DNA from 2 places in the Klebsiella sp. PK18 genome. Region 2 is predicted to be linked to the other one. Evidence: predicted binding sites of a transcription regulator. Region 2 holds the regulator's gene; the other holds the start of a gene.

Region 1 (7,860 bases), 2.3 Mb from region 2:
CGCCGGTCTCCTGCTTCCAGTGCGCGCTAAACGCTTTGTTGTACTGTTCGTACAGCTCGCGCGTTGGATCATAAGAAACGTTTAAAAGCTGAATGTCTTTTGCCAGAACGCTGGCGGATGCCAGCAACAGAGTTAACCCTACGCCCCACTTATTCATCGCACCGCTCTCTTTATGTGTGTTGTGATGGGCTAAGCGTGCCAGAAAGCGATTCAATGATTAAAGAATAAAAAAAGATTGGCTATAACTTGTGGATATAAAGAGGTGAATAAGGATTGCCCCCTCCCGGGCGGGAGAGGGCGCGAAGCGATTAGACTTCTTCCATGCGGCCCAGCAGCGCCTGCAGGCGATCCTGCCAGCCCTGCTGTTGCTCTTTCAGCTGGCTGTTTTCGCGCTCCAGCTCTTCACGACCGTGCTGCGCGCTCTGAACTTCCTGAACCAGGGTGTTGTTCTTTTCTTTCAGCTCTTCGATTTCCATCTGCAACAGAGTGATGGTATCAATCGCCTGCTGAACTTTAGATTCTAATTTCTCAAACACTTCTAATGACATCGTCATACCTCTCCTGAACTTGCAAGGCGTTGATAGAAACTCGTGTTTCGTATACGCGGTCCCGCCTTAACGAAAATTAGCGCACATAGCGGTGTTATCGTCGATTGTATGAATCCCCGCCGCCCCTGTCCAGCGGCAAGCCGCGCAGATTGCGGTTTGCAACACTTTTCAGTCTTTACCTGGTGCTTTCAGCGCAGTTCGCTCGTACTTCATGGGTCATTGTTAATTTTATGGTTAACAAAATGCGAGGTGAAACGCTCCGGCACCGGTCTCAATGCGCGCGGATGGCGCGAAAACGCTCATTTTCTTGACGCGGTACACACATTTGAAGTTCGATATTTCTCGTTTTTGCTCGTTAACGATAAATTAACACTATGCCTACATGGCAATATGGTCGTCTGTGACCACCCTACATACAATAATCATCACCACGCTTCAGGATTCGATTATGAGCCAAACATCAACCTTAAAAGGCCAGTGCATCGCAGAGTTCCTCGGTACCGGGTTGTTGATCTTTTTCGGCGTTGGGTGCGTGGCTGCGCTCAAGGTCGCGGGAGCCAGCTTCGGGCAATGGGAAATCAGCATCATCTGGGGTCTGGGCGTCGCCATGGCGATCTACCTGACCGCTGGGGTCTCCGGTGCGCACCTTAACCCTGCGGTAACTATCGCACTCTGGCTGTTCGCCTGCTTCGATGGCCGCAAAGTGGTCCCTTTTATCATTTCGCAATTCGCTGGCGCCTTTTGCGCTGCGGCATTAGTTTACGGGCTTTACTACAATCTTTTCCTCGATTATGAAACCACCCACCATATGGTCCGCGGCAGCGTAGAAAGCCTCGATCTGGCCGGCATCTTCTCCACCTATCCGAACCCGCATATCAATTTTGTGCAGGCCTTCGCGGTAGAGATGGTGATTACCGCTATCCTGATGGGCGTCATCCTGGCGCTGACCGACGATGGCAACGGCGTGCCGCGCGGCCCGCTTGCTCCGCTGCTGATCGGCCTGCTGATTGCGGTGATTGGCGCCTCCATGGGACCGCTGACCGGCTTCGCCATGAACCCGGCGCGTGATATCGGCCCGAAAGCCTTCGCCTGGCTGGCAGGCTGGGGCGACGTCGCCTTCACCGGCGGCAAAGATATTCCTTGTTTCCTGGTGCCGCTGTGCGCACCGGTGGTCGGCGCGGCGCTGGGCGCATTCAGCTATCGTAAGCTGATTGGCCGTCACCTGCCTTGCGACACCTGCGTGGAGGAAGAGCAACAGAGCCCCTCCTCTTCCACCACTCAACATAAAGCTTCGCTGTAATCTGACTACGGGACACCGACTATGACCGACAAAAAATATATCGTTGCGCTTGACCAGGGCACTACCAGCTCCCGGGCCGTTGTGATGGATCATGATGCCAATATCGTCAGCGTCTCCCAGCGAGAATTTGAACAAATTTATCCTAAGCCAGGCTGGGTCGAACATGACCCGATGGAAATCTGGGCTTCCCAAAGCTCGACGCTGGTCGAAGCGCTGGCCAAAGCGGATATCAACTCCGATCAGATCGCGGCCATCGGCATCACCAACCAACGTGAGACCGTGGTGGTGTGGGAGCGTGAGACCGGCAAACCGATCTATAACGCCATCGTCTGGCAGTGCCGCCGCACCGCAGAGATCTGCGAGCAGCTCAAGCGTGACGGGATGGAGGAGTATATCCGCAAGGCCACTGGCCTGGTGGTGGACCCCTACTTCTCCGGCACCAAGGTGAAATGGATCCTCGACCATGTCGAAGGTTCCCGTGAACGTGCGAAGCGCGGTGAGCTGCTGTTCGGCACCGTGGACACCTGGCTTATCTGGAAGATGACCCAGGGTCGCGTGCACGTCACCGACTACACCAACGCCTCGCGTACCATGCTGTTCAACATCCACGACCTGGACTGGGACGACAAGATGCTCGACGCGCTGGATATTCCGCGCGCCATGCTGCCGGAAGTGCGCAAGTCGTCCGAAGTGTACGGCCAGACCAACATCGGTGGTAAAGGCGGGACCCGTATCCCTATCGCCGGGATCGCCGGTGACCAGCAGGCGGCCCTGTTCGGCCAGCTGTGCGTCAAAGAAGGGATGGCGAAAAACACCTATGGCACCGGCTGCTTTATGCTGATGAACACCGGTGAAAAAGCGGTCACCTCCACCCACGGTCTGCTGACCACCATCGCCTGCGGCCCGCGCGGCGAGGTGAACTACGCGCTGGAAGGGGCGGTGTTTATGGCCGGCGCGTCCATTCAGTGGCTGCGTGACGAGATGAAGCTCATCAGCGATGCCTTCGATTCCGAGTACTTCGCCACCAAAGTGAAGGATACCAACGGCGTATACGTGGTACCCGCGTTCACTGGTCTTGGCGCACCATACTGGGACCCGTATGCCCGCGGCGCGATTTTCGGCCTCACCCGCGGCGTGAACTCCAACCACATTATCCGTGCGACGCTGGAGTCCATCGCCTATCAGACCCGCGATGTGCTGGAGGCGATGCAGGCAGACTCTGGCATTCGTCTGCACGCCCTGCGCGTGGACGGCGGCGCGGTGGCTAACAACTTCCTGATGCAGTTCCAGTCCGATATCCTCGGCACCCGTGTCGAGCGTCCGGAAGTACGCGAAGTGACGGCGCTGGGCGCAGCCTATCTGGCGGGTCTGGCGGTCGGTTTCTGGCAGAATCTGGACGAGCTGCAGGAGAAAGCGGTGATTGAGCGCGAATTCCGCCCGGGGATTGAAACCACTGAGCGTAACTATCGTTACAGCGGCTGGAAGAAAGCGGTGAAACGCGCGTTAGCGTGGGAAGAGCACGACGAAGCGTAAGATTGTGGAGGTATTCCCGGCTTGCGGCGTAAACGCCTTAGCCGGGCTACAAAACCCCAAACAGCACGATCTTGTAGCCCGGACAGGTGCGCAGCACCGCTTCCGGGTTTTTTATCAGCCAAACATCGGCAGCAGCAGGTATAGCTTAATCACCAGTGCGTTGACGATGTCGATAAAGAACGCGCCCACCATCGGCACCACCAGGAAGGCCATATGTGACGGGCCAAAGCGGTCGGTAATCGCCTGCATATTAGCAATCGCCGTCGGCGTTGCGCCCAGACCAAACCCGCAGTGGCCCGCCGCCAGCACCGCGGCATCGTAATTCTTGCCCATCATCCGGTAGGTAACGAACACCGCATACAGCGCCATCGCCAGCGCCTGCACCGCCAGGATAATAATCATCGGCAGCGCCAGCGAGGCCAGCTCCCACAGCTTGAGGCTCATCAGCGCCATGGCGAGGAACAGCGACAGGCTGACGTTGCCCAGCACCGATACCGCCCTATCGAACACCCGGTACAACCCCGCCAGCGCCAGGCTGTTGCTAAGGATCACACCGATAAATAGCACGCAGACGAAAGTCGGCAGCTCGAAGACACTGCCCGCCAGCAGTTGCGCAACCACCTTGCCTACCGTCAGACAGATGGCAATCAGGGCGATACTTTCGATCAGCACCAGCGAGGTGATCACCCGCCCCACGTCCGGTTTTTCAAAGGCGGTTGGCGCCACCTGATCGTCCGGTGTGCCGTCCGGAGAGGAAGAGTGCTTCACCAGGTAGCGAGCCACCGGACCGCCGATCAGGCCGCCCAGCACCAGGCCGAAAGTCGCGCAGGCCATCGCCACTTCGGTGGCGTTGGCAAAACCGTAGCGTTCAACGAACAGCTTGCTCCACGCCGCCCCGGTGCCGTGGCCGCCGGATAAGGTAATCGACCCGGCCAGCAGGCCCATCAGCGGATCCAGCCCCAGCAGCGTCGCCATGCCGATACCGAGGGCATTCTGCAGCAGCAGCAGGCCAACCACCACGATCAGGAAAGTGCCCAGCACCTTGCCGCCGGCCCGCAGGCTGGCGAGGTTGGCGTTAAGACCGATGGTGGCGAAGAACGCCAGCATCAGCGGGTCTTTCAGACTCATATCGAAATCAATTTCGATATCCATGCTTTTCTTCAGCACCAGCAGCGCCAGCGCCACCAGCAAACCGCCGGCAACAGGTTCAGGAATGGTGTATTTCTTGAGGAAGGGAACGGTTTGCACGAGTTTTCTGCCGAGCAATAGCACAAGCGTTGCGGCAACGAGCGTCGATAAGGTATCGAGGTGAAACATAAAAAGCTCCTTATGGGCGCATGATCCATTCACACGCGACGTAATTCCTGGTGTCTTTAGCTTCTCATCATGAGGAGTCAGAAGGGGATTTTACGCAGAACGGCGGAAAAAATGACAGAAAAAGATATTTTGTATCCTTAATGATGCGATTTAGCATACAAAATGTTAATAACCTCGTTGCGCATATTCACGGCATAAATTTTTATGACCAAATGCTGGCAAACGTTTGCTTTTGGTCTACAGTCCGATAAAATTCCCGCTTTGCCACCTTGGGATTGCTTGTGATGTCCGTTAACACCGCAGAGTCAGAAAATGCGCAACCGGTTGCGCATAAATCAGCTAGCGAATTAATCTACCGCCTCGAAGATCGCCCACCGCTACCGCAAACCCTGTTCGCCGCCTTCCAGCACCTGCTGGCGATGTTTGTCGCGGTGATCACTCCAGCGCTGTTAATCTGCCAGGCTCTCGGTCTCCCGGCGCAAGATACCCAACATATCATCAGCATGTCGCTGTTCGCTTCCGGTGTCGCCTCTATTATTCAGATCAAAGCCTGGGGTCCCGTCGGCTCCGGATTGCTCTCCATTCAGGGCACCAGCTTTAACTTTGTCGCCCCGCTGATCATGGGCGGTACTGCGCTGAAAACCGGCGGCGCCGACGTCCCCACCATGATGGCTGCCCTGTTCGGCACCCTGATGCTGGCCAGCTGCACGGAAATGGTGCTCTCCCGCGTCCTGCACCTGGCGCGCCGCATCATTACCCCGCTGGTCTCCGGCGTGGTGGTAATGATTATCGGCCTGTCGCTGATTCAGGTCGGACTGACTTCCATCGGCGGCGGCTACGCGGCGATGGCCGACCACACCTTCGGCGCGCCGAAGAATCTGCTGCTGGCGGGCATCGTGCTGGCGCTGATTATCATCCTCAACCGCCAGCGCAACCCGTACCTGCGCATCGCTTCGCTGGTGATCGCCATGGCGGCGGGCTATCTGGCGGCATGGTTCCTCGATATGCTGCCGGCCAATACCGCCCCGACCAACAGCAGCCTCATCACCGTGCCGACGCCGCTCTACTATGGTCTCGGTATCGACTGGAGCCTGCTACTGCCGCTGATGCTGGTGTTTATGATCACCTCCCTGGAAACCATCGGCGATATCACCGCCACCTCAGACGTCTCCGAACAGCCGGTTTCCGGCCCGCTGTATATGAAACGCCTGAAAGGCGGTGTGCTGGCTAACGGCCTCAACTCCTTTGTTTCCGCGGTCTTCAACACCTTCCCTAACTCCTGCTTCGGCCAGAACAACGGCGTGATCCAGCTGACCGGCGTCGCCAGCCGCTACGTCGGCTTTGTGGTCGCCCTGATGCTGATCGTCCTCGGCCTGTTCCCGGCGGTGAGCGGCTTCGTGCAGCACATCCCTGAGCCGGTGCTCGGCGGCGCCACGCTGGTGATGTTCGGCACCATTGCCGCGTCCGGCGTGCGCATCGTCTCCCGTGAGCCGCTGAACCGTCGGGCGATCCTGATTATCGCCCTGTCGCTGGCAGTGGGCCTCGGCGTGTCGCAGCAGCCGTTGATCCTGCAGTTCGCCCCAGACTGGCTGAAAAACCTGCTCTCTTCGGGGATTGCCGCCGGTGGTATCACAGCGATTGTTCTGAATTTAATTTTCCCGCCAGAAAAAGCCTGATCTGACGCGCTCCCGGTCGTGCTATCGGCCGGGACGCTCTCCACGACCTGCCTCATCACGGAAATAAACCACGCCCGCCTTGAGAAGTGCGCCTAAATCGGGCATAACACGGTGATGTGCATCTCACAGAATGGAAGACCATGAAATTTCTTGGAAAGCTGATTCTCTGGCTGCTAGTCGCTCTGCTGCTCGTCATTGTTGGCGCGTGGTTCCTGCTGCAAACCCACTGGGGCGCCCGCCAGGCCAGCGCCTGGCTCAGCAATGGCACCGGCTGGCAGGTCTCCTTCGATGCGATGGAACACGATTTCTCCTCCCCTCTTCATGTGCAGTTGCAAAACGTCACCTTTGGCCGGGAAGGCAAGCCGGCCACCCTGGTGGCAAAAACGGTCGATATTGGCTTCAGCACCCGCCAGTTTAGCGATCCGCTGCATGCGGATGAGATAGTCCTTAACGACGGCACTCTGAATCTGTCACCCCACTCTGCCGACCTGCCGTTCGCTGCCGACCGGCTGATGTTGCGCAATATGGCTTTCAACAGCCCGGAAACCGGCTGGGCGCTCAGCGCGCAGCGCGTCACCGGCGGCGTCAGCCCATGGACGCCGGAAGCGGGCAATGTGCTGGGGAAAACGGCGCAGATCCAGATGAGTGCGGGCTCGATGACGCTCAATGGCGTCGAAGCCAGCAACGTTCTGATTCAGGGCAGGATTGATCAGGGCGAAGTGACCCTCTCCACCCTCGGCGCCGATGTCGCCCGCGGCACCTTAACCGGCAATGCGAAACGCAGCGCCGACGGCAGCTGGCTGGTGGATAACCTCCAGCTCAATGAGATTCGACTGCAGAGCCCCGCCTCGCTGGCCGACTTTTTCGCGCCGTTAACCACGGTCCCCTCTCTGCAGATTGGCCGCCTGGATATCACCGACGCCCGCCTGCAGGGGCCGGACTGGGCGGTAACCGACCTCGACCTGAGCCTGCGCAACCTGACGCTCAGCCACGGCGGCTGGCAGAGCCAGGACGGCACGCTGTCGATGAACGCCAGCGAATTTATCTACGGCTCGCTGCACTTCTTCGACCCGATTTTGAATGCTGAATTCTCTCCCCAGGGTATTGCGCTGCGCCAGTTCTCCTCGCGCTGGGAGGGCGGCATGGTGCGCACCTCCGGCAACTGGCTGCGCGCTGGTAACGCGCTGGTGCTCGACGACACCGCCTTCGCCGGACTGGAGTACACGCTGCCGGCGAACTGGAAACAGCTGTGGATGGAGCCAATGCCGGCCTGGCTGCAAAGCCTGACGCTGAAAAAATTCAGCGCCAGCCGTAACCTGATCATCGATGTGGATCCTGCCTTCCCGTGGCAAATTACCGCCCTCGATGGCTATGGCGGCGAGCTACAGCTGGTGAAAAACGGCAGCTGGGGAGTATGGAACGGCAGCGCGACGCTGAACGCCGCGGCGGCGACTTTTAACCGGATCGACGTGCGCCGCCCGTCACT
Region 2 (7,860 bases):
CGAAATACTTCTGCACGTGAACACCTTTATTTTGTTGTTATTTTGAGACTAAAAAAGCCGCCGTAACTGGCAGCAAGGGGATAAAAATGAGGAATTTCCAGTCTATTGTAGCGAGGATTAGCCATTAAGCCAGTGAAAAAAGAGTCGAGGCACGAAGCGCGCTGGCAACCGCTTTGCCCTCCTGTTATTGTTCCCGATAGCGAAAACGGTAATGATACCGTCATGATTTTCAACAGGAGCCTAACATGTTTACTGGTATTGTTCAGGGAACCGCGAAAGTGGTCTCCATTGATGATAAACCCAATTTTCGCACCCATGTGGTGGAGCTACCGGCGCATATGCTGGAGGGGCTGGAAACCGGCGCCTCGGTAGCCAATAACGGCTGTTGCCTGACGGTGACCGAAATAAACGGCGCGCACATCAGCTTCGATCTGATGAAAGAGACGCTGCGGATTACCAACCTCGGCGATATTCAGATCGGGGATGAAGTGAACGTCGAGCGGGCGGCGAAATTCAGTGATGAAATCGGCGGGCATCTGATGTCCGGCCATATTATGACCACCGCGGAAATCGTGAAGATCCTCACTTCCGAAAATAACCGTCAGATCTGGTTTAAAGTGCAGGATCCGACGCTGATGAAATATATCCTTTATAAAGGTTTCATCGGTATTGATGGCATTAGCCTGACGGTGGGCGAGGTGACGGCAACCCGCTTCTGCGTGCATCTTATCCCGGAAACGCTGCAGCGGACCACGCTGGGCGCGAAAAAGCTGGGTGACCGCGTCAATATTGAGATTGACCCGCAAACTCAGGCGGTTGTCGATACGGTTGAACGCGTGCTGGCCGCGAAAGACGTTGCGTCTAAGGTGAATGAAGCCTGAAAAAAATCCCCCGCCGGTGAGCGGGGGAGATTTTGTTAGCGGGCGATGCGTAGCCCATGTTCAATGCCGCGCGAGAACACTACCTGCCAGAGCTGAATGTCACGGGCGCGGAAGGCGCCGGCGCAGGCGTTCAGATAATAGCTGAACATCCGTTTGAAACGTTCAGAATAGTTATCGGCAATTTCCGGCCAGCTGGCGAGAAAACGCTCATACCAGGCCATCAGGGTGGTGTCATAATCGGCGCCGAAGTTATGCCAGTCTTCCATCACAAAGTGCTTCTCGCTGGCATCGGCGATCTGCCGAACCGACGGCAGACAGCCGTTGGGGAAGATATATTTATCGATCCACGGGTCGACGTTATGGTCGGTGACTTTGGAACCGATGGTGTGCAGTAAGAAACGGCCGTTGGGTTTCAAATTACGATCCGCGACCTCAAAGTAGGTGGCGTAATTTTTCGGTCCCACGTGCTCGAACATACCGACGGAGACGATACGGTCAAAGCTGTCGTGCAGATCGCGATAGTCCTGGAGCCGAATCTCCACGTCAAGATCAGCGCAGCGCGCCTGGGCCATCTTTTGCTGCTCGGCGGAGATGGTCACGCCGACAACGCTGACCTGGTAATTTCGCGCCATATACTCGGCGAGCCCGCCCCATCCACAGCCGATATCCAGTACCCGCATCCCCGGCTCAAGCTCCAGCTTACGACAGATGAGGTCCAGTTTAGCCTGCTGCGCCGCTTCGAGGGTTTGCGCCTCTTTCCAGTATCCGCAGGAATACTGCATGTAGGGGTCAAGCATTCGGCTGAAGAGATCGTTGCCGAGATCGTAATGCTCTTTGCCAACAATCCAGGCGCGTTTTTTACTTTGCAGATTGAACAGGCGAGCGCCTGCGATGCGGAGTGTATCTTTGAAATGGTGAGGGAGCTGTTTTTCCAGTCCGGCGCGAAGCACTTTGTGGAAGAATATATCCAGACGCTCGCAGTCCCACCAGCCGTCCATATAGCTTTCGCCTAACCCCAGCGACCCCTCCTGCAGGACACGTTTAAAGAAAAGAGGGTTTTTAATTCGCAGGTCTGACGGCGCGGAGCCATTGATTTCTATTCCCGCACGGCCCAATAATTCAGCTGCAATCCGGTACCAGTCATCATTTGGTACACTTACTTCTTCTATACACGATGAACTCATAGCTTCTCCATCACGCCCAAGTGATCAGAACCTTAAAACAGCGTAGACGCTTTTTTGGCTTTGTGAGAAATCTCACGGATAATCCGTGAAGTCGCTATCCGACGTAGAACAGAGGAAGGGAGATAACCCTTGCCGAAAGGCCTTCCATGGTGAAACGGAGGCATCCTGCATCCGTTAATATTTAACTATTTTCTATTTATGTGAACCCGGATCCAGTATAGGACGCTAAGTACTGGCTTTCAATAAAATTTTCTTAGCATGCTAACGACTGGTCCGGGCAACGGCGATGGGCGTTACGCGTGGGAAGAGTGGGGGGTCAGCTCCGGCGTTTGCTGCAGGCGATAGCCGATTCCGGCTAAGCCAATCGAGACCAGCATCACACTGGTGGTGGTCAGCAGCGGCGTGGCGATCAGCGCCGATACCAGCAAACTGGTCAGGAAGCACAATCCCAGCTGCAGCGTATTCTGCAGCGCCGCCGCGCGGCCCGTTGCCTGAGGGAAGGGCTTCAGCGCCTGGGCGACCACAATGGGATAGATCCCGCCGTTGACCACCGCCATCATGCAGAACGGGATCATTAACGCCACCAGCGAGGCATGCGTTTGCAGGCCGACCAGCCAGGTGGCGGCAACGCTGACGGCGAAGACCACCAGCAGCCACGGCAGCATCTGTTGTCCTGACCATTTTTGTAGCAGTGCGCGACAACCATAGCCGCCCACCAGAAAGGCGATGGTCTGTGGGATATAGCTCAGGCCGATAGCGGTTGGGCCATAGCCCATTTCGTGCAGGATAAAAGGTGAACCGGTAAGCCAGGCGAAGAAGCTGGCGGAGCAGGCGGCGTAGATCAGGACGTTGCCGCTGTATTCCCGGGAGCGCAGCAGCGCGAGAAAGGTGATCTTCTGCTGTGTCACTGCTACCGACTTTGCGGCTGCCTTCAGGCGCAGGGCAGGCAGCATCAGCAGCAGAGTAATGGCAAACAGGGTGGCGAAGATGGCTTGCCACTCGAAGTGCACCAGTAGCCAGCTACCCAGCAGCGGGGCCAGCGCTGGCGACAGTCCTACCAGCGGCATAATGGTGGCGAAGATGCGGTTCGTGCGCTGGGCAGGATAGTAATCGGTGACCATCGCCTGCCAGGTAACGGCCGCGGCACAGACGCCAATCGCCTGCAAAAAGCGCAGCGCCAGCATCAGGGTAGCGTTGTGCACCCACAGCATCCCCAGACAGCCGGCCGCGAAAATTGCCAGGCCGCTCAACAGCACCGGTTTGCGCCCATAGCGGTCCGACAGCGGCCCCCAGAACAGCTGCCCCAGCGCGAAGCCGGCGAGGAACAGGCTCAGGCTGGCGCTGATGGAGGCAGCGGAGGTATTGAGATCCTGCTGCATGGCGGCAAACGCCGGCAGGTACATATCGGTGGCCAGAAAGCCCAGCACGCTCAGGCCGGCCAGCCAGACTAAAAATCCTTTCCCAGGTTGTGACATAACGTTCTCATTTTTGGAGTACAGGTACGATGCCGCAGAGTGTAGGGAGTGCATTGTGGCTTGTGAAACGCTAATATTTGTCACATGCATTCAAAAATTTTGCAGGCAGAAAATGTGGTCTGAATACTCTCTGGAAGTGGTTGATGCCGTAGCCCGCAACGGCAGCTTCAGCGCGGCCGCGCAGGAGCTGCACCGGGTGCCCTCCGCCATCAGCTATACCGTGCGTCAGCTTGAAGAGTGGCTGGCCGTTCCCTTGTTTGAGCGCCGCCATCGTGATGTGGAGCTGACGCCCGCAGGGGTCTGGTTCTTACAGGAAGGGCGCTCTGTTATCAAAAAAATGCAGATCACCCGCCAGCAGTGCCAGCAAATCGCCAACGGCTGGCGCGGGCAGCTGTCGATCGCGGTGGATGATATTGTGAAACCGGCGCGGATGCGCCAGATGATCGTCGATTTCTATCGCCATTTTCCCGACGTCGAGCTCATCGTTTTCCAGGAAGTGTTCAACGGCGTATGGGATGCGCTGGCCGACGGCCGTGTAGAACTGGCGATTGGCGCAACGCGATCTATTCCGGTCGGGGGCCGCTATGCGTTTCGCGATATGGGGATGCTGAGCTGGGACTGCGTGGTGGCGAGCGATCACCCGCTGGCGAAGATGGAGGGACCCCTGAGCGATGATGTCCTGCGTAACTGGCCGTCGCTGGTGCGGGAGGATACGTCACGTTCACTGCCCAAACGAACAACCTGGCTGCTGGATAACCAGAAGAGGGTGGTGGTCCCCGACTGGGAATCGTCGGCCACCTGTCTGTCGGCGGGCCTCTGCGTCGGCATGGTGCCGAGCCATTTCGCCCGACCATGGGTAGATCGCGGCGTGTGGACCGCGCTGGCGCTGGAGAATCCGTTCCCGGATGCCGCCTGCTGTCTGACCTGGCAGCAGAGTGATGCCTCACCGGCGCTGAACTGGATGCTCGACTATCTGGGGGACAGCGACACGCTGAATCGGGAATGGCTGCGGGCGCCGGAATAATATGCGCCCGCAAACGTCTTAGCGGCGATAATCGACAAACGGGCCATCCGCCACGGAGCGGCGTTCGACCAGACGAGGATGCACTTCGATAGACTGTGACTCTTCGCGCTTATTAACGATACGATCCAACAGCATGTTAAATGCGGCTTCGCCCAGGGAATCTTTCGGCTGATGAATGGTGGTTAACGCCGGGCTGAAATAGCGGGCGTTACGCACATTATCATAACCGATCAGCGAAATGTCCTGCGGCACCCGCAGCCCCATTTCATCCGCCGCGCAGATAGCGCCCATCGCCATGATATCGCCGCCGCAGAACACCGCCGTCGGACGGTGCTGCTGGCTTAAGATCTGCTGCATAGCGCGGTAGCCGGACTCCGGCTCGAAGTCGCCCTGCACAATCCAGTTTTCCGGCACGCTGATATGCGCCTCTTTCATCGCCTGCATAAAGCCGGCCAGGCGGCCTGCGCCGGTGTTGCGCTCCAGCGGACCCGGGATCACGCCGATTTCACGATGGCCACGTTCAATCAGGTAGCGTCCGGCGATATAGCCGCCCTGGAAGGCGTTATCGATCACCGCATCGGTGAAGTCGGCTTTTGCTTCGCCCCAGTCCATCACCACCATCGGGATATGGCGATACTCTTCCAGCATGCTCAATACCGAATCCGGATATTCGGAACACATCACCAGCAGACCGTCGACACGCTTCTGCGCCATCATCGACAAATAGGCGCGCTGTTTTTCCGGATCGTTCCATGCGTTGCCGAGGATCAGGGTGTAGCCCTTCTGGAAGCAGCTCTTTTCAACAGACTCAATAATTTCAGCAAAATAGGCGGCTTCGCTACTGGTCGCCAGCAGACCAATCGATTTTGTATGATTGACTTTCAGGCTGCGGGCCACGGCGCTCGGCGAGTAGTGCAGCTCTTTGATCGCCGCCCACACCGCATTGCGCGTCTCTTCGGCAACGAAACGGGTTTTGTTAATTACATGTGATACAGTTGTAGTGGAAACGTTTGCGCGCTTCGCTACATCTTTAATAGTTGCCATTACATCTCACTCCATGCCTTGACCTGATCGCCTGATCATCGATACGTAAACGTTTGCCTACACACACCCTGAATACAATTTTCAACATTGCATCACGTCGGGAAAACGACACAGAACGACAGGAAGGGGTCAATGGCCGATACGCTTTTAAATTAGCGTGGGATTTTGTCCGATCTTGGGGCAAAGTGGAAGAGCAAAAATGTGCATCGCCCTAAATCCCGGAAGATTTTTGCGATTTTTTGTGCAAAAATGAGCAAGCTCACTTTTGGTGTGGGGATAACAAGAGGGAAAAATGATGGATACCAATTTAAAGTTTTCGCTGATCACCACGGTTATTGCCCTCGGCGTGATCGTTGCTTTCAGCCTGACCGCCATACTGCACTAATGTTCCAGTGAGGGAGGAGCGCGGCCTCCTCCCCGTATCCCGCCATTATTATCAATTCTGCAAAAATCTTTTGTCATTTCGTTCACTTTTGTTTTTTTGTGATTGATGTCATGCTTTTGGCTTCTGATGTTACGCCGTCCTCTCTGACGGTCTGATGGAGTCATTGAATGAAAATCAACTTTCCTTTACTTGCGCTGGCGATCGGCGCCTTTGGCATCGGTACCACCGAGTTCTCCCCAATGGGATTGCTGCCGGTGATTGCGAAAGGTGTGGACGTCTCGATACCGGTAGCGGGAATGCTGATCAGTGCGTATGCCATCGGCGTCATGGTCGGCGCGCCGTTGATGACCCTGCTGTTGTCACATCGCGCGCGGCGCAATGCGCTGATTTTTCTGATGGGGATCTTCACCGTCGGCAACCTGTTGTCATCCATTGCGCCGGATTACACCACCTTGCTGCTGTCGCGCATTATTACCAGCCTTAACCACGGTGCTTTCTTTGGCCTGGGATCAGTGGTCGCAGCCAGCGTCGTGCCAAAGCATAAGCAGGCCAGCGCGGTAGCCACGATGTTTATGGGGCTCACCATCGCCAACATCGGCGGTGTGCCGGCGGCGACCTGGCTTGGCGAAACCATCGGCTGGCGGATGTCCTTCCTGGCCACCGCAGGGTTAGGCCTGCTGGCGATGGTCAGTCTGTGGTTCTCTCTGCCGAAGGGCAGCGCCGGTGAGCGCCCGGATGTCAAAAAAGAGCTTTCAGTCCTGCTACGCCCGCAGGTACTCTCCGCCTTGCTGACTACCGTGCTCGGTGCCGGGGCAATGTTTACGCTGTATACCTATATCTCGCCAGTGCTCAATACGCTGACCCACGCTTCATCGCTGTTTATTACCGCGATGCTGGTGCTGATTGGCGTTGGTTTTTCGCTGGGCAACTATCTGGGCGGCAAATTCGCCGACCGGTCGGTCTCTGGCACGCTGAAAGGCTTTCTGCTGCTGCTGATGGCGATCATGTTGGCGATCCCGCTGCTGGCGCAATCCCAGGCCGGAGCGGCCATCAGCATGATTGTCTGGGGCGCAGCCACCTTTGCGGTGGTTCCGCCGCTGCAGATGCGGGTCATGCGCGTGGCGCATGAAGCGCCGGGGCTCTCTTCTTCGGTGAATATCGGCGCGTTCAACCTCGGCAACGCGCTGGGCGCCGCCGCCGGTGGGGCGGTGATCTCTGGCGGACTGGGCTATGCGTTTGTGCCGGTGATGGGGGCGATTATCGCCGGTCTGGCGCTGCTGCTGGTCTGGTTCAGCGGACGAGCGCAGCCGGAAGAGGCCTTTGCCAGCCAGTAACGCGAGTGTAGGGAAGGGCTAAAAAAAACCGCAGCCGGGGAGACCCTGCTGCGGTTTGTCGTTTATGCCGCCAGGTTGGCCGCAACAAACTTCCAGTTAACCAGCGCCCAGAAATGGTCCAGGTAGCTTGGACGGGCATTGCGGTAGTCGATGTAGTAGGCGTGTTCCCAGACGTCAACGGTCAGCAGCGGCTTCGCGTCGGTGGTCAGCGGGGTACCGGCGTTGCTGGTGGAGACGATAGCCAGGCTGCCGTCGGCATTTTTGACCAGCCAGGTCCAGCCCGCGCCGAAGTTTTTCGCTGCGGCATCGGTAAATTTGGCTTTAAAATCCGCAAAGCTGCCGAAGGATTTGGCAATCGCGGCCGCTAACTCGCCTTCCGGTTCGCCGCCGGCGTTCGGCGCCAGGCAGTTCCAGTAGAAGGTGTGGTTCCAGACCTGGGCTGCGTTGTTGAATACGCCGCCTTCAGAAGTGCGGACGATCTCTTCGAGAGATTTGCCTTCGAACGCAGTGCCTTTGATCAGGTTGTTGAGGTT

Evidence for each region. Region 2 encodes PurR, which represses purine synthesis genes. Its sites were predicted from a motif close to CANGCAAACGTTTGCNTG; they were not measured.
Region 1: the regulator PurR is predicted to act here: its motif matches at 4,914-4,931, upstream of AC3EMD_RS00440 (nucleobase:cation symporter-2 family protein).

The regions. Positions count from the first base shown of each region.
Region 1 covers NZ_CM173493.1:87,068-94,927, reverse strand. Annotated here, with positions in the region: gene AC3EMD_RS00465 (sulfate ABC transporter substrate-binding protein) at 1-157, opposite strand, end outside; gene zapB (septal ring assembly protein ZapB) at 309-554, opposite strand; gene AC3EMD_RS00455 (MIP/aquaporin family protein) at 997-1,848, shown strand; gene glpK (glycerol kinase GlpK) at 1,870-3,381, shown strand; gene gltS (sodium/glutamate symporter) at 3,496-4,698, opposite strand; gene AC3EMD_RS00440 (nucleobase:cation symporter-2 family protein) at 4,983-6,374, shown strand; gene AC3EMD_RS00435 (AsmA family protein) at 6,515-7,860, shown strand, end outside.
Region 2 covers NZ_CM173493.1:2,346,504-2,354,363, forward strand. Annotated here, with positions in the region: gene mdtK (MdtK family multidrug efflux MATE transporter) at 1-16, opposite strand, end outside; gene AC3EMD_RS11415 (riboflavin synthase) at 246-881, shown strand; gene cfa (cyclopropane fatty acyl phospholipid synthase) at 917-2,065, opposite strand; gene punC (purine nucleoside transporter PunC) at 2,359-3,540, opposite strand; gene punR (DNA-binding transcriptional activator PunR) at 3,653-4,564, shown strand; gene purR (HTH-type transcriptional repressor PurR) at 4,583-5,608, opposite strand; gene cydH (cytochrome bd-I oxidase subunit CydH) at 5,901-5,993, shown strand; gene AC3EMD_RS11445 (MFS transporter) at 6,161-7,327, shown strand; gene sodB (superoxide dismutase [Fe]) at 7,390-7,860, opposite strand, start outside.